One region of the Corynebacterium massiliense DSM 45435 genome, then DNA from elsewhere that is predicted to be linked to it. Evidence: riboswitches for the same ligand, from Rfam matches in the RefSeq annotation. Region 1 holds a riboswitch; the other holds the start of a gene.

Region 1 (11,316 bases):
GTGGTCGCGCCAATGGTGAGCGTGCGGTCGCGCCGGGGGATGAGGTAGATCGGGCGGTCCTCAACGAACCCGCGCACCACCCGGTTGAGCAGCGGGTACTGGTGGTCGGGCACGCGCAGCTGGATGACCTCGCCGAGCACGGGACGCAGGTCCAGCGGGTTGTCGTCGCCGTCGAACCACCCGTCGATGTCACCGGCGCCCAAGCCCGCAGCGAGCACCACCTGGTCGGCTGCGTAGCTGCCGGATTCCGTGCGGATAGTGCCGGTAGCGCCGTCGATGTGGGCCACCTTCTCGCGGCGGATGCTGCCGCCTGCCGTGTCGATGGCCCGGAGAAGCGCCGCGAGGAAGAGCCGCGGCTGGATCTGGTGGTCGCCCGAGATGCTGACCGCGCCGCTAAGACCTGGGGCAAGGGCCGGTTCCAGCTTCCGCGCTGCTCGCGGGGTGAGTCGCTCGACGTCGAGGCCCGCCCGGGTCTGATAGTCCCGCAGCTCGGAAAGGTGCGTGGTATCGGCCCGATCGTGGGCGATCACCAGCGTGCCGTCGGTGCGGTACCCGGTGGGCAGATCGGTGTAGCGGCTGACCAGATCGACTAGCTGGGGATACAGCTCGCCAGCTTTATGCATGAGTGGAATGAGCAGGTCCTGTTGGTAGACCACCTCGGCCGCGGGGGCGAGCATGCCGCCGGCGTGGTAGCTCGCCGCGTCGGGGGAGGCGGGCTGCGGGTCGAAAACGGTGACCTCGTGCCCGCGGTCGAGCAGGACTAGCGCGGTGGACAGGCCAATGATCCCGCCACCGGCAACGGCGATGTGCATGAGCTACTCCTTATCGTGGCTGGCCGCTTTGTGGCCGCGGGCAAACTCGGAGACCACTCGGCGGCAGTAGGCGGCGGGGTCGGCGGCGTGCATGATGCCGCGCACGATGGCCAGCCCGGCCACGCCGGTCTCCGCGAGCGCGGCGGCGTCGGCGGCGGTGACATCCCCAATGGCCACGAGCGGGACCTCGGAGAGCGCCACGAGCTCGGGGTAGCCGGACAGCCCGAGAAGCGGTCGTCCCGATTTTTTCGTGGGCGTGGCGCGGAAAGGCCCGCACCCGATGTAGTCGATGACGTCGGCGAGCTCGTTTGCCCTTTCCACGAGCTGGCGGGTGCCGGTGGTCAGCCCAATGATGGCGTCTGGCCCCATAAGCTCGCGCACCACGCGGACGTCGAGGTCATCCTGCCCGACGTGCACGCCCGCCACCCCGTGGTCGCGGAGGGCAAGGGCGACGTCGACGCGGTCATCGATAAGCACCTGCGTCGCCGGGTTTTCGCGGTGGACCGCCTGAGCGACATCCTTGCCCAGGTCATAGAGATCCCGGGCCGAAATCGGTTTCGAGCGCACCTGCACCATGCCGGCACCCCCGGCGGCCGCGCGGGCGGCGGTGGCCACGATGGCGGCGTGAGAATCCTGCGGCGACGATGAATCGGCAGGTCGGCCTGTGACGAAGTAGCAGCGGAGATCCATCGGTCTTTTCTCCCTTATCCCTTCTTTAGCCATGCCAGGGCGGCGACAATGATGCCGATAGTGCCGCGGTCGAGCGTGGGTTGTAGCTGCGGGCCGAATTCGGAGGAGTGGTTGCTGGGGCCGTGCGCACCGGCGGCAAACCCGCTCCAGCCCCAGAAACAGTAGGGCGCGCCGAAGGCGTAGGGGAGGATGGCGAAGTCCTCGCTGATCCCCATCGGCTTCAGCTCACTGACTTCACTGTCGCCGAAGTAATCCTTAAGGGCGGAGTGGACGGTCGCGGTAGCGTCGTCATCGTTAATGATGGGCGGTACGGAATCGAGAAGCTCGAACTCGGGGTCCTTTACCGCCCCGCCAGCGGCGCATTCGGCGCGCACAATACGCTTCATCTTCTCCACGATCCGGGTGGTGGCCTCGTCAGAGACGGCGCGGGTGTTAATTCCCAGCTCCACGGAGTCCGGGATGCTGTTGGTGGATTGGCCGCCGTGCACCGTTCCCACCGTAACCACCGTCGGCTCGTGCGGATTCGACTCGCGGGCAACGATGGTCTGCAGGCGGGTAATGACGGACGCGGCAATGACCACCGGATCGATGGCCGTCTCGGGCGACGATCCGTGCCCGCCACGGCCGTGAATGGTGACCTTCCAATTCGACGCGGCGGTGGTCATCCGCCCCGCGATGGTCCCGAACCCCAGCGGCGGATCGATGGGCAGGACGTGCTGCCCCAGCACCACATCCGGGGTGGGCAGCGCGTCCGCCAGCCCGTCGGCCACCATCGCGGCCGCGCCGCCGCCAGCTTCCTCACCCGGTTGGAAAAGGGCGATGAACGTGCCGGACCACTCGTCCCGGTTATCTGCGAAGGAACGGGCCGCGCCGAGCAGGGCCGCCATGTGCATGTCGTGGCCGCACATGTGGCCCCGCCCCGCGGCCGGGTCGGCCGCGTAGTCCAGCCCGGTGTTTTCCGCGATGGGCAGCGCGTCCATATCGGCACGCACCATGACCGTAGGGCCGGGGCCGTTTTCTAAGACGCCCACCTTCCCGGTCTCGGCGAAGGTGGAACACTCGAACCCCATCTCTACCAAGAGCGCCTCCACGCGCGCCGAGGTCGCTTTCTCCTGCATCGACAACTCGGGGTGCTGGTGGAGCCAGACGTAGAGCTCCTCCCGCTCGGCTTGCGTGTTGTGCACAGCGTCTACGAGTGGTCTCACGTCGGTCATGGAAATTCGAGTCCTTTACGGAAAAAGCGGGCAATCTAGCTGCGATCGCGCAGGTACAGCTGGGAGCCGCCGGCACGGAAGTGCTCCGCCATGGACTGCTCGCCAGCGACGTTCGCGCGGCGATCGCGTTCTTGTTGCACCTTATCTTCCCGCGCCGGGAAGCTGGGCAACCCCAGGTCCGCGATGGCGTTGGCCGTGTCTTGTGCGAGCGCGGTATCGAGCTGGCCGCCGAACTCGTCACGGATGTCCTGGCTGATCCGCATGGAGCAGAACTTCGGCCCGCACATCGAGCAGAAGTGGGCCGTTTTTGCCGGCTCCGCGGGCAGGGTCTCGTCGTGGTACGACTGCGCGGTGTCCGGGTCGAGGGACAGCGCGAACTGATCGTGCCAGCGGAACTCGAAGCGCGCTTTACTCATCGCGTCGTCCCACGCCTGCGCGCCCGGATGTCCCTTGGCCACGTCCGCGGCGTGGGCGGCGAGCTTGTAGGTGATAACGCCCGTTTTCACGTCGTCGCGGTTGGGAAGCCCCAGGTGTTCCTTCGGGGTGACGTAGCAGAGCATGGCGGTGCCGCCCATGGCGATCTGCGCGGCGCCGATGGCGGAGGTGATGTGGTCATAGCCCGGCGCGATGTCAGTAACCAGGGGCCCGAGGGTGTAGAAGGGCGCGTCGGAGGCCCAGTCTTGCTCGAGGTCGTTGTTGACCTGGATTTTGTCCATGGCCACGTGGCCGGGGCCTTCGACCATGACCTGCACGTCGTATTCCCAGGCCCGGCGGGTGAGCTCACCGATGGTTTTCAGCTCGGCGAACTGAGCGGTGTCGTTGGCATCGGCCAGCGAGCCGGGGCGCAGGCCATCGCCGAGTGAAAAGGCGACATCGTAACGCGCAAAAATCTCGCAGAGCTCGTCGAAATTTTCGTAGAGGAAGGATTCCTTGTGGTGGGCCAGGCACCAGCCCGCCATGATGGAGCCGCCGCGACTGACGATGCCGGTGACACGCTGCGTGGTCATCGGGATATACGGCAGCAGAACCCCGGCGTGGATGGTCATGTAGTCCACGCCCTGCTCGCACTGCTCGATGACGGTATCGCGGAAAATTTCCCAGGTGAGCTTCTCCGCCTCGCCGTTGACCTTCTCCAGTGCCTGGTAGATGGGCACCGTGCCGATGGGCACCGGCGAGTTACGCAAGATCCACTCCCGGGTGGTGTGGATGTCATCACCGGTCGATAGGTCCATCACGGTGTCCGCGCCCCACCGGGTGGCCCAGCGCAGCTTGGACACCTCCTCTTCAATGGAGGAGGTCACCGCGGAGTTGCCGATGTTGGCATTGATCTTGGTCAGAAACTTCCGGCCGATGATCATCGGCTCAGACTCCGGGTGGTTGACGTTGTTCGGGATAATCGCGCGGCCGCGGGCGACCTCGCTGCGGACGAACTCTGGGTCGCAGTGCTCGCGCAGGGCGACGAATTCCATCTCGCGGGTGATGATGCCGCGCTTGGCGTAGTGCATCTGGGTAACGCGGCGACCTTCCCGGGAGCGCAGAGGGGCGCGCTTTTCGCCCTGCCATTCCTGGGAGGCCGCGCCGCGGCGCTGGGCGGAGCGGCCATCATCGGCCAGGTCGCGCTCGCGGCCGGTGTACTCTTCGACATCGTCACGCTCGGTGATCCACTGCGCACGCAGCGGTTTCAGGCCCACCTTCGGGTCGCACTCCGGCCCGCGCGTGCGGTAGACGCAGAACGGCTCGTTGGGGCCGCTGGGCGAATCGTCCAGCTGGATTTCGGTCTCCGGGACCTCCAAGCCGTCGTGCCGGATAGGGGAGTAGGAGTGCTTGGGGTGGATTTCGGAGTGGTCACTGTGGGCAGCCGTCATGGCTTCCAACCTCTCTTCCTTCGCTGGTTCTAACCAGACAGGTTCGGCGGTCCCGGCGTGCAAGCGCCGATCTCAGCTCGCGGTTAACGAGCACCCGCGGGGTGTTGTGGGTACGGTCACCCACTATAGGGCGGGGCCGGGGTGGCCGAAGCGGAACGGAAAAATCGGTGGAAAGATTTGGTTGGCCACGCAATGTGTGGCACGATTTTGAAGTTGATTGTGTAGACGGATACGAACCGGCCTGTGGGCTAGGGTCCTCTATCCCAAACTGAAAAGGACATCTTTCATGACCAACATCATTGACAAGATCGACGCAGAGCAGCGTCGCGACGACATCCCGGCATTCCGTCCGGGCGACACCCTCGACGTTGACGTCAAGGTCATCGAGGGCAACACCGAGCGTGCCCAGACCTTCCGCGGCGTGTGCATCCGCCGCCAGGGCTCCGGCATCCGCGAGACCTTCACCGTGCGCAAGGTCTCCTTCGGCATCGGCGTTGAGCGTACCTTCCCGGTTCACTCCCCGAACCTGGCGTCCATCAAGGTGCTCCGCCGCGGCAAGGTTCGCCGCGCCAAGCTGTACTACCTGCGCAACCTGCGCGGCAAGAAGGCCCGCATCAAGGAGCGCATGTAACACGCGCGCCGTAGCGCTGGTGGCGTGAGCCGCCAGCAGCAGAGCGCTACTTACGGCCCCCGGGAGATAACCTCCCGCGGGGCCGTTTTGCGTAGTCGAAGCTGCCTCGCCGGATTTCCTGGACAGCGCCACTGTTTTGCCAGGAATACCCAAGCGCGCCGTGTGCTGGGGTGTGAGCGGCCGGTTGCTACGATCGCTTCCCGTGACTACCCAAGATGACAAGACCCCGGCCGGGCCGGTAGCGGAGCCCGCCACAGAGGCCAAGAAGTCCACGGGGCTTCCCTGGATAGTGGAAACGCTCCTGATCGTCCTCGCCGTGCTGTTTGTCGTGGGGCTATTCCAGCAATTCGTGGGGCGCCAGTACGTCATCCCTTCCGGCTCGATGGAGCCGACTCTGCATGGGTGCGAAGGCTGCTCCAACGATCGGATCTTCACCGAGAAAGTGAGCTACTACGGCTCCGACCCGCAGCCCGGTGACGTCGTCGTCTTCGAGGGCACGGACTCGTGGAACGAAATGTGGGACTCGCCGCGCTCTGACAACCCGGCTATCTCCACAATCCAGGACGGCCTCAGCTTCCTGTCGCTCGCTCGCCCGAATGAGAACGACCTGGTCAAGCGTGTCATTGCTACCGGTGGCCAGACCGTGTCCTGCCAGGCTGGGGATCCGAGCATCATGGTCGACGGAAAGCCCACCGACCAGTCCTTCGTCATGGACCCGCCCACCTACCCGGTGGATGAACATACGGGGTCGGAGGCGTGCGGCGGCCCGTACTTCGGCCCGATCACGGTGCCGGAGGGCCGCTACTTCATGATGGGCGATAACCGCACCAACTCCGCCGATTCGCGCTTCCACATGGACGACGGCTCGTACGGCACCATCCCGCGCGAAAACATCCGCGGCAAGGTCCAGTTTGTGTTCTTCCCGTTCAACCACATCGGCGGTGTCGATGACCCGGATATCCAGGGCTGACCGCAGTCGCTGGCTGCTCGAACTGGTCGCCGTCGCCGCGGCGGCCTTCGTGCTTCTCGCCCTGGTGCAGCACTTCGTGGGCAGGATGTACGTGGTCCCGTCCGCGTCCATGGAGCCGACGCTGCACGGCTGCCCGGGGTGTACCAACGACCGCATCGCGGTGGAGAAGTTGAGCTACTACGGTTCCGACCCGCAGCCAGGCGATGTGGTCGTCTTTGCTGGGGAAGCGTCGTGGAACGCTGACTTTTCGGTACAGCGTTCGCGCAACACTCTCGTGAGGGGTGCGCAAAACATCGCGGCCTGGGCGGGACTGCGCGCCAATGACGAAAACACCTTTGTTAAACGCGTCATCGCCACCGGCGGCCAGACCGTGGAGTGCCAGCCTGGCGATGCCGGCATCGTCGTCGACGGCACGGTGCTTACCGAGCCCTATGTCGAGACCGGCGGCGGCGCTGCGGGCGGGGCACCTCCTGTGAACCCGCAGACCGGATCGCAGGCCTGCGGCGGCGAGTACTTCGGGCCGGTCACCGTCCCGGAGGGTCGCCTGTGGCTGATGGGGGACAACCGGACCAATTCCATGGATTCCCGCGCCCACATCGGCGATGAGATGCAAGGCACCATCGGTGTCGACCACGTGCGCGGCAAGGTGATCGGGGTGCTCGCCCCGCTCAGCCGCTTCGGTGGAGTAGACAGCGTCGATCCGACCGAGCTGGCCGCTCCCGCCGCTTTGCATTCCGCAGGCTCGCCAAAGGCGGGGGTATAGGTGGCGCGCGTGCGCAGGCTCAAACAGTCCCGCACCTACGAGGTCGCCCTTTCCCGGGCGGGGCTAGGGCCGGTAGCGGGGATCGATGAGGCCGGCCGCGGGGCGTGTTGCGGGCCCATTACGATCGCGGCGTGCATCCTGCCCGATCGCACCATCGCGGGGCTGGCCACCCTCACTGACTCGAAGAAACTCACCCCGGCGGCCCGGGCACGCCTCGAGCCGGTGATCAAGAAGCATGCGGTCGCCTGGTCGGTGGTCCACATTGGGGCCGCGGACATCGACAAGCGCGGTATCCAGTGGGCCAACGTGACCGGGATGCGGCGGGCGGCGGCTCTGCTGGAGCCCGGCCCGCGCTACATCCTGACTGATGCTTTGCCGGTGCCGGGGATGGCGGTGCCGTGCTTGCCGATGATTGGCGGTGACGCCGCCGCGCGTTGCATCGCCGGCGCGAGTGTCTTGGCCAAGGTCGCCCGCGATCGCTTGATGGATGACCTTGACGCGCGCTACCCGGGCTACGGCTTGGCCGCGCACAAAGGTTACGGCACCGCCGTGCACACCCGAGCAATTAAAGAACTCGGCGCCTGCGCGCAGCACCGGATGAGCTACGCCAACGTGGCGGCCGCGCATGCGCAGTGGCAGCGTGGTGCCTGAGATCTTCGGCGGGCACGCCCCGCGTGCCTCACCTGATGTTGAACCGACGATTATTACACTGACGACCAGCCCACACGCACTGCGTATACCGAGGGATACCGTCCGGCGAGACAAGCGAGGAGTAACTGTTGAGCGCTGAAGAACTCGATAACTACGAGGCCGAAGTTGAGCTGTCGCTATACCGCGAGTACCGCGACGTGGTCAGCCAGTTTTCCTACGTGGTGGAAACCGAACGGCGCTTCTACCTCGCCAACGCCGTAGAGCTCATCCCGCACACCAGCGGCCCGGACGTGTACTACGAGGTACGCATGTCGGATGCGTGGGTGTGGGACATGTACCGCTCCGCCCGCTTCGTGCGCTACGTGCGGGTGATTACGTTCAAGGACGTCAACATCGAGGAGCTGGACAAGCCGGACCTCATCATGCCGGAGCCGAATTCCGACCGTTAAGTTCACCCGGCCCTATACACCGTGTGGTGTAGCGGGTGCAAGACCTAGGGCCGGCCGGCTGTGGATAACCCCGCGGAAAGACGAGTTATCCACAGATTCGGCACTCGATAAAACTCACAATCTGTGTCTCCCTTGTGGCACGCACCCCACCTGCGTTGAAGTTGCCAGTACAGCGCGCATCGCCTCCGTACACGCAGTTCGGAGCGGTAGCGCAGAAGAAGTAGGCAACGCACAATTCGGGGACTCGGGGAGACAGACATCGTGCTGACACGGAATGCACAGAGAAAAGAGCTAGGTAATAGGGGAGAGCGCCTTGCCGCGGCGTATTTCCGGCAACGCGGCGCACAGGTGATAGCGAGCAACGTTCGCTACGCCGTCGGGGAAATCGACCTCATCGTCCGGGAGCCGGATGGGCTCATCGTCATCGTGGAGGTCAAGACGCGCCGCGGCGCCGGTTTCGGGGTCGCGGAGGCGGTCACCCCGCGCAAGTTGGCCCGCATGCGCAAAGCGGCCCGCCAGTGGATGGATGGGAAACCCCTGGCCACGGTGCGTTTCGATGTCGTCGCTATTACCGTGGACCCCGCAAGCGGTGCGGCCCAGTCCGTGGAGCATTTCCAGGGGGTCGAAGATGGGGCTCGGTAGCTGCCGCACGATAGCTCTCGACGGCGTCATTGCCCGCGAGGTGACCATCGAAGCGAACGTGGGCCCAGGCCTTCCAGGCATCCACGTCGTGGGCCTGGCCGATACGGCGATTACGGAATCGCGGGCACGCATCCGTACCGCCGTCAACAACACGCGGCTGCCGTGGCCGCGCACCAAGGTCGTGGTGTCTTTGACCCCGGCCTCCATGCCGAAGTCGGGCGCGCACTTCGATCTCCCAATGGCCCTGGCCATCCTCACCGCCAATATGGCCGGGTGGCAGGGAGACGTGGCCGCCCAGGGGTGGCCCGCGGAGCGGGACTCGGAACCGCAGCCGGACCTGGCGGATTCGGCGGCGCCGCGCGAACGGTTGGATACGGCGCTCGTGCTGGGGGAGCTGGGCCTTGATGGCAGCGTGCGACCGGTGTCCGGCATCGTCCCGGCGATGCTGGCGGCGAAGGAGAAGGGCTACGACACCCTCGTTATCCCGCCCGCGAACGCGGCAGAGGCGCTATTGGTTCCGGGGTTGGACGTGCTGGTGGCCGCAACGCTTGTCGATGCCTTTGCTTGGGTCACCGGCTACCGCAGGCTGCCCACGGCTGCCGAGGCGGCGCGTTATACACCCGCCACCGCAGAGAGGGGAAGCCAGAGCACGGGAATGCAGGAGGATGTCGACTTCGCTGACATCGCAGGACAGCGGGAGGCGAAGACGGCCGCCGAGGTCGCCGCGGCGGGCGGGCATCACCTGTTTCTTACCGGCCCGCCGGGCTCCGGCAAGTCCATGATCGCCGCCCGCATGCCGGGCATTCTGCCGCCACTGACAGCCAAAGAGACGATGGAGGCGACCGCCATCCATTCGATCGTCGGCGCTCCTGGCCACGTCGTGGACGCGCCGCCTTTCATCGCCCCGCATGCCTCCCTCACCCGCGCCGCCCTCCTCGGCGGCGGGCCAGGCATCCCGCGGCCGGGCGCGGTGAGCCTCGCGCACACGGGGGTGCTCTTCCTAGACGAGGTCTCGGAGATCCCCGCAGCCGTCCTGGATGGACTGCGCACCCCGCTGGAGGAGAGGCGCGTGCGCATCGTGCGGGCGCGCCGGGAGGTGGAATTTCCAGCCCGTTTCCAGCTGGTGCTTGCAGCCAACCCGTGCCGGTGCGCGGCCGAAGACCCGACTAAGTGCACGTGCACCGCGCATCACCGCCGGGAATACCTGCGCAACCTCTCCGGCCCGCTGCGCGATCGCCTCGACATGGTGGTGCGGCTCAGCCAGCAGTCGGCAGTCATTTCCGCAGACGGCGAGGAATCAACCGCGGACATTCGCCAGCGAGTGTGCGCAGCCCGCGAGCGCGCGGCGCACCGCTGGCAGGCGGATGGTCTAACCGCGCGGCACAATGCCGCGGTGTCCTCGTCGTATCTACGCCGGCACCGACCGGCCGATGACGCCGCCATGGCCATGCTCAGCGCGTACCTAGCGGCGGGCGATATGAGCCAGCGCGGCATCGACCGGTGTCTCAAGCTCGCGTGGACTCTGTACGACCTCGACGGCGAAGCGGCCGCGAGCACGCCCGGCGCGAGCGCACCGCGGCCCAACATCGATCACGTAGCGCGCGCAATGCATTTGCGCGGCGACCAGGTGATGGCGGGGGAGTAAAGATAATGAGTGACTTCAGTACCGCGAGCCCTGTGCACGCCTGGGTGTACCTCAACCGTGTCCTCGACGGCCCGTCTCATGCGCTAGCGGGCCTCCTCACTGCCTTCGAGCCGGAGCGCATTGCCCACGGCGTGTTTCACCGCGAGGAGTGGATCGGTGCGCTTTTAGGGGAAACGGCAAGCCGTTACGACTGGTGCCGGCAGAGCGAGGACTTGGAGTGCGCGCGCCAGGTGGGCGCGCGGCTTATCACTCCCGCCGACGACGAATGGCCGCAAGAACGCTTTGCCGCGGCCTTCGGCTTCTTCCACAACGGCGCGGTTGATGCCCCCGCGACCTTCGCCGCTGACGCCCTGCCACCCCATGCGCTGTGGGTGCGTGGCGAGTCTCTCGCCGGTGCAGTGGACCAGTCCGTTTCCGTCGTAGGCACGCGCGCGATAACGCGATACGGGTACCAGGCCACGGACATGCTGGTGGGCGGGCTCGCGGCACACCAGTGGTCCATCATTTCTGGCGGGGCGCTGGGCGTGGATAGTGCGGCGCACTCCAGCGCGCTGTCTGGCGGGGTGCCTACCGTCGCGGTCATGGCGTGTGGCATCGACGTCGACTATCCGGCACGCAACCGCGAACTGTTTCACCGCATCGCCGAGCGCGGGTGTGTGGTCAGCGAATTCGCGCCGGGCACGACCCCGCAGCGCCACCGCTTCCTCACCCGCAACCGGATCGTGGCGGCGATGTCGTTGGGCACCGTTGTCGTGGAGGCCGCGTTTCGGTCAGGCGCGCTCAACACCGCGAATTGGGCGGAAGCGTTGGGCAAGGTCGTCATGGCTGTGCCTGGGCCCATCACGTCGGCCGGCTCGCTGGGCTGCCACCAGCGTATCCAGGACAACCGCGCGCAATTGGTGGTGAGCGCCGACGATGTGCGGGCGCTGGTGGGCCCAGCGGGGAACGCCGACCCAAGCGGTCAGTACGAGCTGGAGTTCGCCC
Region 2 (11,316 bases), 1.1 Mb from region 1:
CGATTCCGATGATTGTGAAGTCCGGTGCTGCCGGTAACATGCGTCAGATCTGGACGCTGGCCGGCATGAAGGGCATGGTCGTGAACTCCAAGGGTGACTACATCACCCGTCCGATTAAGACCTCCTTCCGCGAAGGTCTGTCGGTGTTGGAGTACTTCAACAACTCGCACGGTTCCCGCAAGGGCCTGGCCGATACCGCGCTGCGTACCGCCGACTCGGGTTACCTCACCCGTCGTCTGGTCGACGTCGCCCAGGACGTCATCGTCCGCGAAGAGGACTGTGGCACCCGCCAGGGTGTGCGCGTCCCGATCGCGGAGGAGGTCTCCGAGGGCAAGTTCCAGGTCCACGATCTGTGGGAGACTTCGGCTTCCGGCCGCGTTGTGGCCTCCGACGTCAAGGACGGCGAGGGCAACGTGGTTGCCGAGGCCGGCGCGGAGCTGAGCGATGAGCTGACCGACAAGCTCATCGCGGCTGGCGTCACCGAAATCAAGGTCCGCTCCGTGCTGACCTGCCAGACCCCGGCCGGTGTCTGCGCGAAGTGCTACGGCAAGTCCATGGCCTCTGGCCAGCTGGTGGACATCGGCGAGGCTGTCGGCATCGTCGCCGCCCAGTCCATTGGTGAGCCGGGTACCCAGCTGACCATGCGTACGTTCCACCAGGGTGGTGTCGGTGGCGACATTACTGGTGGTCTGCCGCGTGTCCAGGAACTCTTCGAGGCCCGTAACCCGAAGAACCGCGCCCCGATCGCGTCCGTGGCGGGTACCGTCTCGCTGTCGGACGAGGGCAACTTCTGGACCCTGACCATTACCCCGGACGACGGTTCAGACAACGTGGTCTACGAGAAGCTGTCCAAGCGGCAGGGCCTGGCTCAGGTGCGCCGCCCGATGGAGTCCAACCCGGACGCCATGATCGAGCGTTCCCTGCGCGACGGCGACCACGTCGAGGTGGGCGAGCGCCTCATGCGCGGCGCTGCGGATCCGCACGACGTGCTCGAGGTCCTTGGCCGTCGTGGTGTGGAAAAGCACCTCATCGACGAGGTTCAGGCCGTCTACCGCACCCAGGGTGTGGCCATTCACGACAAGCACATCGAGATCATCATCCGTCAGATGCTGCGTCGTGGCACGGTCATCGAGGCGGGCTCCACGGAGTTCCTGCCGGGCTCCCTGGTGGACCTGTCCGAGGCGAAGCAGATCAACGCCGCGCAGGTCGCCGAGGGCGGCGAGCCGGCACAGCTGCGCTCGGAGATCATGGGTATTACCAAGGCGTCCCTGGCTACCGAGTCCTGGCTGTCCGCGGCCTCCTTCCAGGAGACCACCCGCGTTCTTACCGATGCCGCCATCAACAAGCGCTCCGATAAGCTCATCGGCCTGAAGGAGAACGTCATCATCGGTAAGCTCATCCCGGCTGGTACGGGTATCTCGCGGTACCGCAACATCTCGGTCAAGCCGACCGAGGCGGCGCGCAACTCCGCGTACTCCATCCCGACCTACGGGGATTCCATCTATGGCGACGAGGGCTTCGGTGAGTACACCGGTGCCTCCGTTCCGCTGGATGAGGACTTCACCCTCAACTAATCCGGCACGCGCCTAGCATTCGGTAACGGGCAACGCCCCGCCGTTCCACTCACCACGGGTGGTCGGCGGGGCGTTGTCCGTTTTCTCGTGCGGGGAGCGGTTGCTTCACGATGCCGCCGACAAACCGTTCACGAAGCGAGCGCTGATCGTTCAAAACTCGCCCGCAAAACGAACAAAAACAGGCCGCAAAACGAACAAAATCCGACCGCAAAACGAACATTAAAGACAATACCTGTGCAGATGGGTGCTATGGTGGGCGGGGTGGAACGCTACGACCGTTTTGTGAGTTCCTGGGTCCAGGAACTGTTGAGGAACTTCCCCGTCGTCATGATTCAAGGCGCGCGGCAGGTGGGAAAGTCGACGCTCACCCAGATGTTGGATAATCCGGTAGGTACGCAGTTCGTAACCATGGACGACGAATTGGACCGCCACTTCGTCGAGGATGATCCCGCCGCCTTTCTCTCTCAGGACGCGCCGCGTGTGGTGATTGACGAAATCCAACGCGTTCCTGAGCTCATCCTGGCCATCAAACGGCACGTCGATCGGCACGATAGGCCTGGGCAACTCATTCTGACGGGATCCGCGAACCTCCTGCGAATACCGGGAGCGGAAGACTCACTCGCGGGTCGAGCGGTATCAGTCGATCTGGAACCATTGGCGGAAGCAGAAATACAGGGGGCACGGGCCACGTGGGTCGACAGGTTCTTGGCCGGGGATGGGCTAGGTGACGGTGAAACCCTGTCGCGCGGGCAGCTCGCGGAAATGTTGGGGCGGGGAGGCTACCCGCGTCCGTTAAACATGTCGCACCAGGTGCGGGCATCCTGGCTGCGTGACTATGCGCGTCGCCTAGTCGAGCGCGATGCCTTGGATCTCGCGCGCATCGACGTGGCCAATATGTACAAACTCTTGGAATGGGTAGGGGCGACCACCTCGGAGGAGCTCGTAAAAGAGAAGATGGCTGAGACTCTAGGCATATCGCGGCCCACCGTAGCGAGGTACCTAGAGCACTTAAAGACACTCTTTCTCGTCCGAGAAGTCCCCGTGTGGTCGCACAACCAACTCAAACGGGTTGTCTCCCGGCCGAAGATTCTGCTTAACGATACGGGATTAGCCGCGGCGCTGGCGCACGACTCCGTAGACATGTTGGCGGGGCCGCGCGGCGGTGAGCGGCTTGGCTCTCTCCTGGAAACGTTCGTGGTCAACGAACTCATTAAGCAGTCTCACTGGGCCAAAAATGACTATCGCGTGGGCCATTTCCGTAGCCGGGAGGGTTCCGAGGTGGACGCGGTGGTCGAACTGCCGCACGGAATTGTCGCCGTGGAGGTGAAGACGACTTCTGCGCCGAAAACCTCACATTTCCGCCATCTCAAACAGCTGCGTGATTCCCTCGGTGATGAGTTCCTCGGTGGAGTCGTAGTCAACACTGGCCGCGCCGCACAGGCCGGAGACCGGTTGTGGGCTGTGCCCGTGTCAGCCCTTTGGAGCGGGCACTAAGGTGATCCGGTGTGAGCACTGACGACAAACAACGTGGCTGGCTGACCCGAACGCTTCTTCCCGGCGGGGAGGAGCCCGATCCGCGGTTTACTCTGGCGAACGAGCGGACGTTCCTGGCGTGGGTGCGCACCTCGCTTGCGTTGTTGGCCGGCGGGATCACCATCGGTGCGTTCGACTTCGGGAGCTTGAGCCCGACGCTCCAGAAGGCGGGGTCTATCACCGCCTGTGGCGCGGCGAGCCTGGTGGCCATCGTGGCTTTCGCACGGTGGGTGCGCACCGAACGCGCCCTGCGGGACGACCGTCCCCTGAGTGTTCCCATTTTGGCGCTCCCGTTGACCCTGCTCGTCGTCCTGGTGTGCGTGGCCGTCGTGGTGATCTTCGCGTGAGCCGCACCCCGCGCTATTACTACCCGCGCAGGCGTTCCCGCCCGCACGAGCGCCCGCACCACTCCGATCACGGCCTGCAACCTGAACGGACCTCACTGAGCTGGACCCGCACCATCCTGGCGATGGTGGTGTGCTCCCTGGTCATTCTGCGGTGGGCCACGGGCTATCCCGCCGCGGTCTTCGTGGTTCTTGCCGTCGTGTTGGTGCTGGCCGCGTGGTTGTACTTGAGTAACCGCGACCGCTACGAGATGAAAGTACGCGGGATCCGGGACGAACGGGTAGCCCCGGCGACGGCGCAATTCGCGGTCATGGCCGGCATCATTGCTGGTCTGTCGGTGCTGACCGCAGTGTTAGTCGCCCTGGAGTAGGGCTGTAGACTTAGGTCTGTCTAAGTACATCGACAAGCTACGGGTGCTCCGCTGTCAGCGGTGGGGCTGAGATGCCGCCAGCAGGGCGGCGAACCGTTGAACCTGAACCGGATAATGCCGGCGTGAGGGAGGAATAGTGGCTAATACTGCACGGCGCGGCTGGCGCGTCATCGATATCATCGTCGCCTCAATCTTGGCGGTGGCCTGCGGGTTCATTTTCTTAATCTGGAACTTCGTGGGTGGCGCATGGTTCGAAGCCATGGACGCGCTGACCCCGGGGCTCGGTGGCCTGGTCACCGGCGTCTGGCTCATCGGCGGCGTTATCGGCGCGTTGGTCATCCGCAAGCCGGGCGCAGCCCTCTACGTGGAAACCTTGGCGGCCTGCCTGTCCGCGGCGCTGGGCAGCCAGTGGGGGTTTGAGACCATCTACTCCGGCCTCGCGCAGGGGTTGGGCGTAGAAATCATCTTCCTCATCTTCGCTTTCCGGCGCTTCAACCTGCCCACGGCCATCCTCGCCGGCATCGGCTCTGCCCTGGGCGCGTTCATCCTCGAGCTGTTCTTGACCCCGAACCTGAGCAAGAGCCTCGGCTTCAACATCACCTACCTGGTGTGTTTAGTCATCTCCGGCGCAATCCTGGCCGGCGCATTGGGGTATGCCGCCGTGCAGGCGCTGGCCAAGGCCGGGGCTTTGGACCGCTTCGCAGTCGGCCGTGAACTGCGCCGTTAATGGCGGTCGCCGGTAGTAGTGCCGCCGCCGTACCGCACCCGGCACCCGTCGGAGTGACCGCCCGCGGCTTCGGGTGGGCGCATGCCGGGCGGGATGGCTACGCGCTGCGCGGGGTGGACCTCGCCGTCGAACCGGGGGAGCGGGTGCTGCTATGCGGCGACTCCGGTTCCGGCAAGTCGACGCTGCTCGCCGCGCTAGCGGGCGTGCTCGTCGGGGAAGATGAAGGCACCCAAGAAGGCGAGATTCTCTTAAATGACGGGATAAACACGCCCCAGCCACCCGGTCGCGATATCCCGGTGGGGCTGGTGCTGCAAGACCCGGATTCACAGGTCATCTCGTCGCGGGTGGGTGACGACGTAGCGTTCGGCTGCGAGAACTTAGGTATCCCACGCGCAGAGATCTGGCGGCGCGTCGAGCACGCGCTAGATACCGTCGGATTGCACCTCCCGTTGGATCACCCCACGACCCGCCTGTCGGGAGGCCAGAAGCAGCGCTTGGCGCTCGCCGGGGTCTTGGCTATGGGGGCCGGCCTCATTCTGCTCGATGAGCCCACCGCCAACCTGGACCCGGCCGGTGCCCGCGAGGTCATCGCCGCGGTGCGGTCGGTGGTGGAGGAAACCGGCGCGACGCTCATCGTGGTGGAGCACCAGTATTCGCACTGGGAAGAGCTCATTCCGCGGGCGGTGGTCTTAGAGGACGGCGAAGTAGTCGAAGACGCCGACTTCCAGACGGTGACGCAGCGCCGCGCGCTGCGGTCGGAGGACTTGCCCGGCAGGGCCTGTGGGGCATCGGCAAGCCCCGCCCTGTGGGCCTGGGGACTGGTCACCCGTTTCGGCCCGCCGCGGACTCTCGAATTGCCCGAGGGGCGGTGCACGGTGATCACCGGCGCAAACGGGACCGGCAAGACCACGTTGCTGGAGACGCTGGCTGGGCTCTTGCCCGCCCGTGGCGGGGAGATCGGCATGTCCGAAGAGGTGCGCGCCGGCGCGAAGGGCGCGCCGTGGCGGTGGTCCTCGAAGCAGCTCGCGCACCGCATCGGCTACGTCTTCCAGAACCCGGAACACCAATTCGTCGCCCGCAGCGTGGCAGAAGAGCTGCGCGTTGGCCCGAAGGTCATGGGGGAGCCGGTGCCGGAAGAGCGCATCGACGAGCTTCTCGGTCGGCTGCGGCTGCGCGGGTTGGAAAAGGCCAACCCGTTTACCCTGTCGGGCGGGGAAAAGCGCCGCCTGTCCGTGGCCACGGCGCTGGTCACCGCGCCGCAGGTGGTGCTGTTAGACGAGCCGACCTTCGGCCAAGACCCGCAGACCTTCACCGAGCTGGTGTACCTGCTGCGCGAGCTCACCGACGCCGGTGTCACCCTCGCCGCGGTGACCCACGACGACCTGTTCATCCAGGCGCTGGGGGACCACCGAGTGCACCTGGACACCCCGGAGGAGGATGACCGGTGACCGATTCGTTCAACCTCACCGGCCGCCTCAACCCGGTGACCAAGCTGCTGCTCGCCTTCCTTGTGACCACGCCGCTGCTCGCCAGCGTGGACTGGGTCTCCGCGTCGGTCTCGCTGGCCATCACGCTTGCCGCCGCGCCGCTGTGCGGGGTGGGCTGGCTGCGGCTCGTGCGCATCGCCTGGCCGGTGCTGGTCGCCGCGCCCCTGTCCGGCGTGTCGATGTTGCTCTACGGCGCACCTGGCGGGCAGGAGTATTTCTCCTGGGGGCTTGTCACCATCAGTGACAACTCCATCGAGCTGGCCGTGGCCATCATGCTCCGTGTGCTTGCCGTCGCGCTGCCGGTCATTATCCTGGCTCGCGGCATCGACCCGACGGAACTGGGCGACGCGCTCGCGCAGGTGTGGCACCTGCCCGCACGCTTCGTCATCGGCGCGGTGGCCGGGGTGCGCATGGTGAGCCTGTTCAAGGACGACTGGGACGCGATGAACCGCTCGCGCAGGGCCCGGGGGCTTACCGACCGCGGCCGCATCCGCCACTTCATCACCATGGCGTTCGGGCTGCTCGTTTTGGCCCTGCGCCGCGGCGGCAAGCTGGCAACCGCGATGGAGGCGCGCGGGTTCGGGCGCACCCCGCCCGGCGGGCGGGAGCGCACCTGGGCGCGGCCCTCGCGCCTGCACGCGGCGGACTGGTGGGCCATCGCGGTGGGCCTCGTGCTCGGCGCGGTGCCCGTGGTGGTCTCCGCGGCGGTCGGCGCCTGGAGGTTCCTCGGGCTATGACGGGTAGCTTTGCGCCCACCGTGCTTATCGATGGCCCCTCCGGCGCCGGCAAAACCACCGCCGCGGCCGCGCTGGGGCGCCACACCGGGTGGCGGGTGGTGCACCTGGACGACTATTACCCCGGCTGGGACGGGCTTGCTGCCGGATCCCGCATCACCGCCGAGAGCGTGCTGGCGTCCGGGGCAGATATCTCAGCCGCGGGGTACTACCGCTGGAACTGGGAGGAGAACTGCCGCGGCGAATGGGTAGAGGTGGATCCGTACGCGCCGCTCATCGTCGAAGGCGTCGGTGCGCTCACTACCGAGACGCTTCGGGCCGCCCGCCGGCGCGGCGGCGTGGTCAGCTGGGTGCTGGCAGCCCCGCGTCATATCCGCCGCGCCCGCGCCTTGGAACGCGACCCGTACTACGCGCCGTACTGGGAACGTTGGGCGGCTCAGGAGGCCGTGCACTTTGGGCGATGGGTAAAAGAGGGGATAGTGCCCGACTTTGTCACCGACACCGCGCGTAAAATTCGGCACCATGACTGAGAACACAGGTTTCAGTGCCGCCGAGCGCGAGGCGATGAAGCAGCGCGCCGAAGAGCTGCGCCGCGAAAAGGGCGGGAAGAAAAAGGCCCGCAACCTAGAGGCCCTTCAGGAACTCATCCAGAACATGCCGGAGGATGACAAGGCCTTGGCGGCGGAGGTGCACGGCATCGTCACGCAGGAAGCGCCGCACTTGGACGCGCGCACCTGGTACGGCATGCCGGCCTACGAAAGCGACCAAGGCGTGGTTATCTACCTGCAGGTCGCCTCCAAGTTCGGCGTGCGGTACTCCACGCTCGGGTTCAACGATTCCGCCCAGCTGGACGAGGGCACCATGTGGCCCACCGCCTTCGCCATCACCACGCTTGACGATGTCGTCCGTGACCGCATCCACAAGCTGGTGCGGCAGGCGGCGCCAGCGCCGGCGCCGGCGCCGGAGAATTAGCCAGTAGCTCGCGGCCGCAGCCAGGGCCGGCGCTGATTTGCCTTTCTGCGTCCAGCGCGAGTAGTTTTAACTCTCGGTTCGCGTGTATCTTCCGCGCGATCGTCTCTATGCAGGCGATTGGGCTAAGGTGCACCGCGAAAAGCTTTTGAAAGAACTCCGTGCGTGACGCGCTCGTGTGGTTCGACTTGCGGCAGGGCCCCGGGAAAGAGCCCCGATTTTTGCATGTTTGACCACCTTTGAGCACTCCCGCGCGGGGGTAGCTTTCACAGACTTTACTGCACCAACGGGTGCGCGACCCCGTACCCCGAGACAGGAAGAGATATATGCCAACTATTCAGCAGCTGGTCCGCAAGGGCCGCAAATCCAAGACCAAGGAGATCTCGACCGCTGGTCTGAAGGGTTCTCCGCAGCGTCGCGGCGTGTGCACTCGCGTGTACACCACCACGCCGAAGAAGCCGAACTCCGCACTGCGTAAGGTCGCCCGTGTGCGCCTTACCACCGGCATTGAGGTTTCCGCGTACATCCCGGGTGAGGGCCACAACCTCCAGGAGCACTCCATGGTGCTCGTCCGTGGCGGTCGTGTGAAGGACCTCCCGGGTGTTCGTTACAAGATCGTCCGTGGCGCACTGGATACCCAGGGCGTTAAGGACCGCAAGCAGGCACGTTCCCGTTACGGCGCAAAGAAGGGACAGTAAACAATGCGTAAGAATGCTGCTCCGAAGCGTCCAGTAGTCAAGGACCCGGTTTACAACTCCGAGCAGGTCACCCAGCTGGTCAACAAGGTGCTCCAGGACGGTAAGAAGTCCACCGCCGAGCGCATCGTCTACGGCGCCCTCGAGGCGTGCCGTGAGAAGACCGGTACCGATCCGGTGGGCACCCTGGAGAAGGCTCTGGGCAACATCCGTCCGGATCTGGAGGTCCGCTCCCGCCGCGTTGGTGGCGCTACCTACCAGGTCCCGGTCGAGGTTAAGCCGGGCCGTGCAAACACCCTCGCCCTGCGTTGGCTGGTGACCTTCACCCGTCAGCGCCGCGAGAAGAGCATGGTCGAGCGCCTCACCAACGAGATCCTGGACGCCTCCAACGGCCTCGGCGCTTCCGTCAAGCGCCGTGAGGATACCCACAAGATGGCGGAAGCCAACCGCGCTTTCGCTCACTACCGCTGGTAATTACACGCCTCGCTGTCTCGCTACGGCTGGCTCCAGCGCCTTGAGCAATGTGGCCCGCACTCACACTACGGACAACTTCACAGTCGGCATCGAAAAGCGCATAGCTTGCTCCCGCGGCAGTTCCACCCACTCGCCGCGTTCAGCAAGTTCACGCGCTCTGTCGGAGGAGTTTCCGAAAAGTGTGCGTGCGGGCTTTTGCGCTAGGTGGCCCCGCGCGATTTGCGTTAGGGAGTCCCTAGTGACTAGGGGAGCGAAGCAGTAACGTAGCATCTGGAACGTGAAGTGAGCGGCAGAGCTCGCCATGTGCCTGTCGTCTTCACGCTGCCAGCGCGGCCAATCAGTGGCACACTAATCCGAGTACTATCCATGACGGCGTACGGCTGGGGCAATTGCGGAGGGTTTACTCCGCACGGAGCTCCCTCGCCCATGCGCCACCGATCAACGAGTTGGGGTTAATACTGTGGCACAAGAAGTGCTTAAGGATCTGAAGAAGGTCCGCAACATCGGCATCATGGCCCACATCGATGCCGGTAAGACCACCACGACCGAGCGCATCCTCTACTACACCGGTATCAACCGCAAGGTGGGCGAGACCCACGACGGCGGTTCGACCACCGACTGGATGGACCAGGAGAAGGAGCGCGGCATCACCATTACCTCCGCCGCGGTCACCTGCTTCTGGGAGGGCCACCAGATCAACATCATCGACACCCCGGGCCACGTCGACTTCACCGTTGAGGTCGAGCGTTCCCTCCGCGTGCTCGATGGTGCGGTTGCGGTCTTCGACGGCAAGGAAGGCGTGGAGCCGCAGTCCGAGCAGGTCTGGCGCCAGGCCGCCAAGTACGACGTCCCGCGCATCTGCTTCGTCAACAAGATGGACAAGCTGGGCGCTGACTTCTACTACACCGTCCAGACCATCGTTGACCGCCTCGGCGCGAAGCCGCTGGTTATGCAGCTGCCGATCGGCGCTGAGGATGACTTCGACGGCGTTGTCGACCTCATCAACATGGAGGCCATCACCTGGCGCGGCAAGGTTGAGGTCGGTGCTGAGCCGACCATCGAGGAGATCCCGGCTGACCTCAAGGACAAGGCCGACGAGTACCACGAGAAGCTGCTCGAGGCCGTCGCTGAGTCCGACGAGGAGCTCATGGAGAAGTACTTCGGTGGCGAAGAGCTCACCATCGACGAGATCAAGGCGGCCATCCGCAAGATGACCGTGAACTCGGAGATCTACCCGGTGTACTGCGGTACCGCCTACCGCAACAAGGGTGTGCAGCCGCTTCTCGATGCCGTCATCGACTACCTCCCGAACCCGCTCGACGTGGGCGAGGTCCACGGCCACGCCGTGGGCAACGAGGAAGAGGAGATGACTCGTAAGCCGTCCACCGAGTCGCCGTTCTCCGGCCTGGCGTTCAAGATCGCCGCGCACCCGTTCTTCGGTCAGCTGACCTTCGTCCGCGTCTACTCCGGCCGCGTTGAGCCGGGCGACGAGGTCATGAACTCGACCAAGGGTAAGAAGGAGCGCATCGGCAAGATCTTCCAGATGCACGCCAACAAGGAGAACCCGGTCGATTACGCCGCTGCGGGCAACATCTACGCCATCATCGGCCTGAAGGACATCACCACCGGCGATACCCTCTGCGACAAGAACGAGCAGATCATCCTGGAGTCCATGGACTTCCCGGACCCGGTCATCAAGGTCTCCATCGAGCCGAAGACCAAGGCCGACCAGGAGAAGCTCGGTACCGCTATTCAGAAGCTTGCCGATGAGGACCCGACCTTCACCGTCGAGCTCGACGAGGAGACCGGCCAGACCGTTATCGGCGGCATGGGCGAGCTCCACCTCGACGTGCTGGTTGACCGCATGAAGCGCGAATTCAAGGTCGAGGCGAACATCGGTAACCCGCAGGTTGCCTACCGCGAGACCATCAAGAAGCCGGTGAAGTCCCTCGACTACACCCACAAGAAGCAGACTGGTGGTTCCGGCCAGTTCGCGAAGGTCATCGTCTCCATCGAGCCGTACAACCCGTCCGAGGACGAGCTGGAAGAGGGCGACAACCCGCAGTACGCCTTCGTCAACGAGGTCACCGGTGGCCGCGTTCCGAAGGAATACATCCCGTCCGTCGACGCCGGTATCCAGGACGCCATGCAGTACGGCTACCTGGCAGGCTTCCCGCTGGTCAACATCAAGGCCACCCTGGAAGACGGTCAGTACCACGACGTCGACTCCTCCGAGATGGCCTTCAAGATCGCTGGCTCCCAGGTCCTCAAGGAGGCCGTGGCCAAGGCTAAGCCGGTTCTGCTTGAGCCGCTCATGGCCGTCGAGATCATCACCCCGGAAGAGTTCATGGGCGACGTCATCGGCGACGTCAACGCTCGCCGTGGCCAGGTCAACTCCATGGACGATC

Evidence for each region. A riboswitch is a leader RNA that binds a small molecule or an ion and turns the genes downstream of it on or off. The one in region 1 is predicted to bind thiamine pyrophosphate.
Region 2: another riboswitch for thiamine pyrophosphate. It lies ahead of CMASS_RS01610 (ECF transporter S component); the one in region 1 lies ahead of thiC (phosphomethylpyrimidine synthase ThiC).

Annotation. Positions count from the first base shown of each region.
Region 1 is NZ_CP063189.1:1,406,370-1,417,685, reverse strand. It holds gene thiO (glycine oxidase ThiO) at 1-812, opposite strand, end outside; gene CMASS_RS06695 (thiamine phosphate synthase) at 816-1,502, opposite strand; gene CMASS_RS06690 (amidohydrolase) at 1,517-2,716, opposite strand; gene thiC (phosphomethylpyrimidine synthase ThiC) at 2,752-4,581, opposite strand; TPP riboswitch at 4,578-4,689, opposite strand; gene rplS (50S ribosomal protein L19) at 4,868-5,212, shown strand; gene lepB (signal peptidase I) at 5,415-6,182, shown strand; gene lepB (signal peptidase I) at 6,160-6,945, shown strand; gene CMASS_RS06665 (ribonuclease HII) at 6,946-7,596, shown strand; gene CMASS_RS06660 (DUF2469 domain-containing protein) at 7,725-8,045, shown strand; gene CMASS_RS06655 (YraN family protein) at 8,307-8,687, shown strand; gene CMASS_RS06650 (YifB family Mg chelatase-like AAA ATPase) at 8,674-10,332, shown strand; gene dprA (DNA-processing protein DprA) at 10,338-11,316, shown strand, end outside.
Region 2 is NZ_CP063189.1:326,426-337,741, forward strand. It holds gene CMASS_RS01590 (DNA-directed RNA polymerase subunit beta') at 1-1,574, shown strand, start outside; gene CMASS_RS01595 (ATP-binding protein) at 1,836-3,068, shown strand; gene CMASS_RS01600 (YidH family protein) at 3,080-3,454, shown strand; gene CMASS_RS01605 (DUF202 domain-containing protein) at 3,451-3,822, shown strand; TPP riboswitch at 3,852-3,969, shown strand; gene CMASS_RS01610 (ECF transporter S component) at 3,959-4,549, shown strand; gene CMASS_RS01615 (ABC transporter ATP-binding protein) at 4,549-5,997, shown strand; gene CMASS_RS01620 (energy-coupling factor transporter transmembrane component T family protein) at 5,994-6,773, shown strand; gene CMASS_RS01625 (nucleoside/nucleotide kinase family protein) at 6,770-7,300, shown strand; gene CMASS_RS01630 (DUF1801 domain-containing protein) at 7,293-7,742, shown strand; gene rpsL (30S ribosomal protein S12) at 8,066-8,437, shown strand; gene rpsG (30S ribosomal protein S7) at 8,441-8,908, shown strand; gene fusA (elongation factor G) at 9,369-11,316, shown strand, end outside.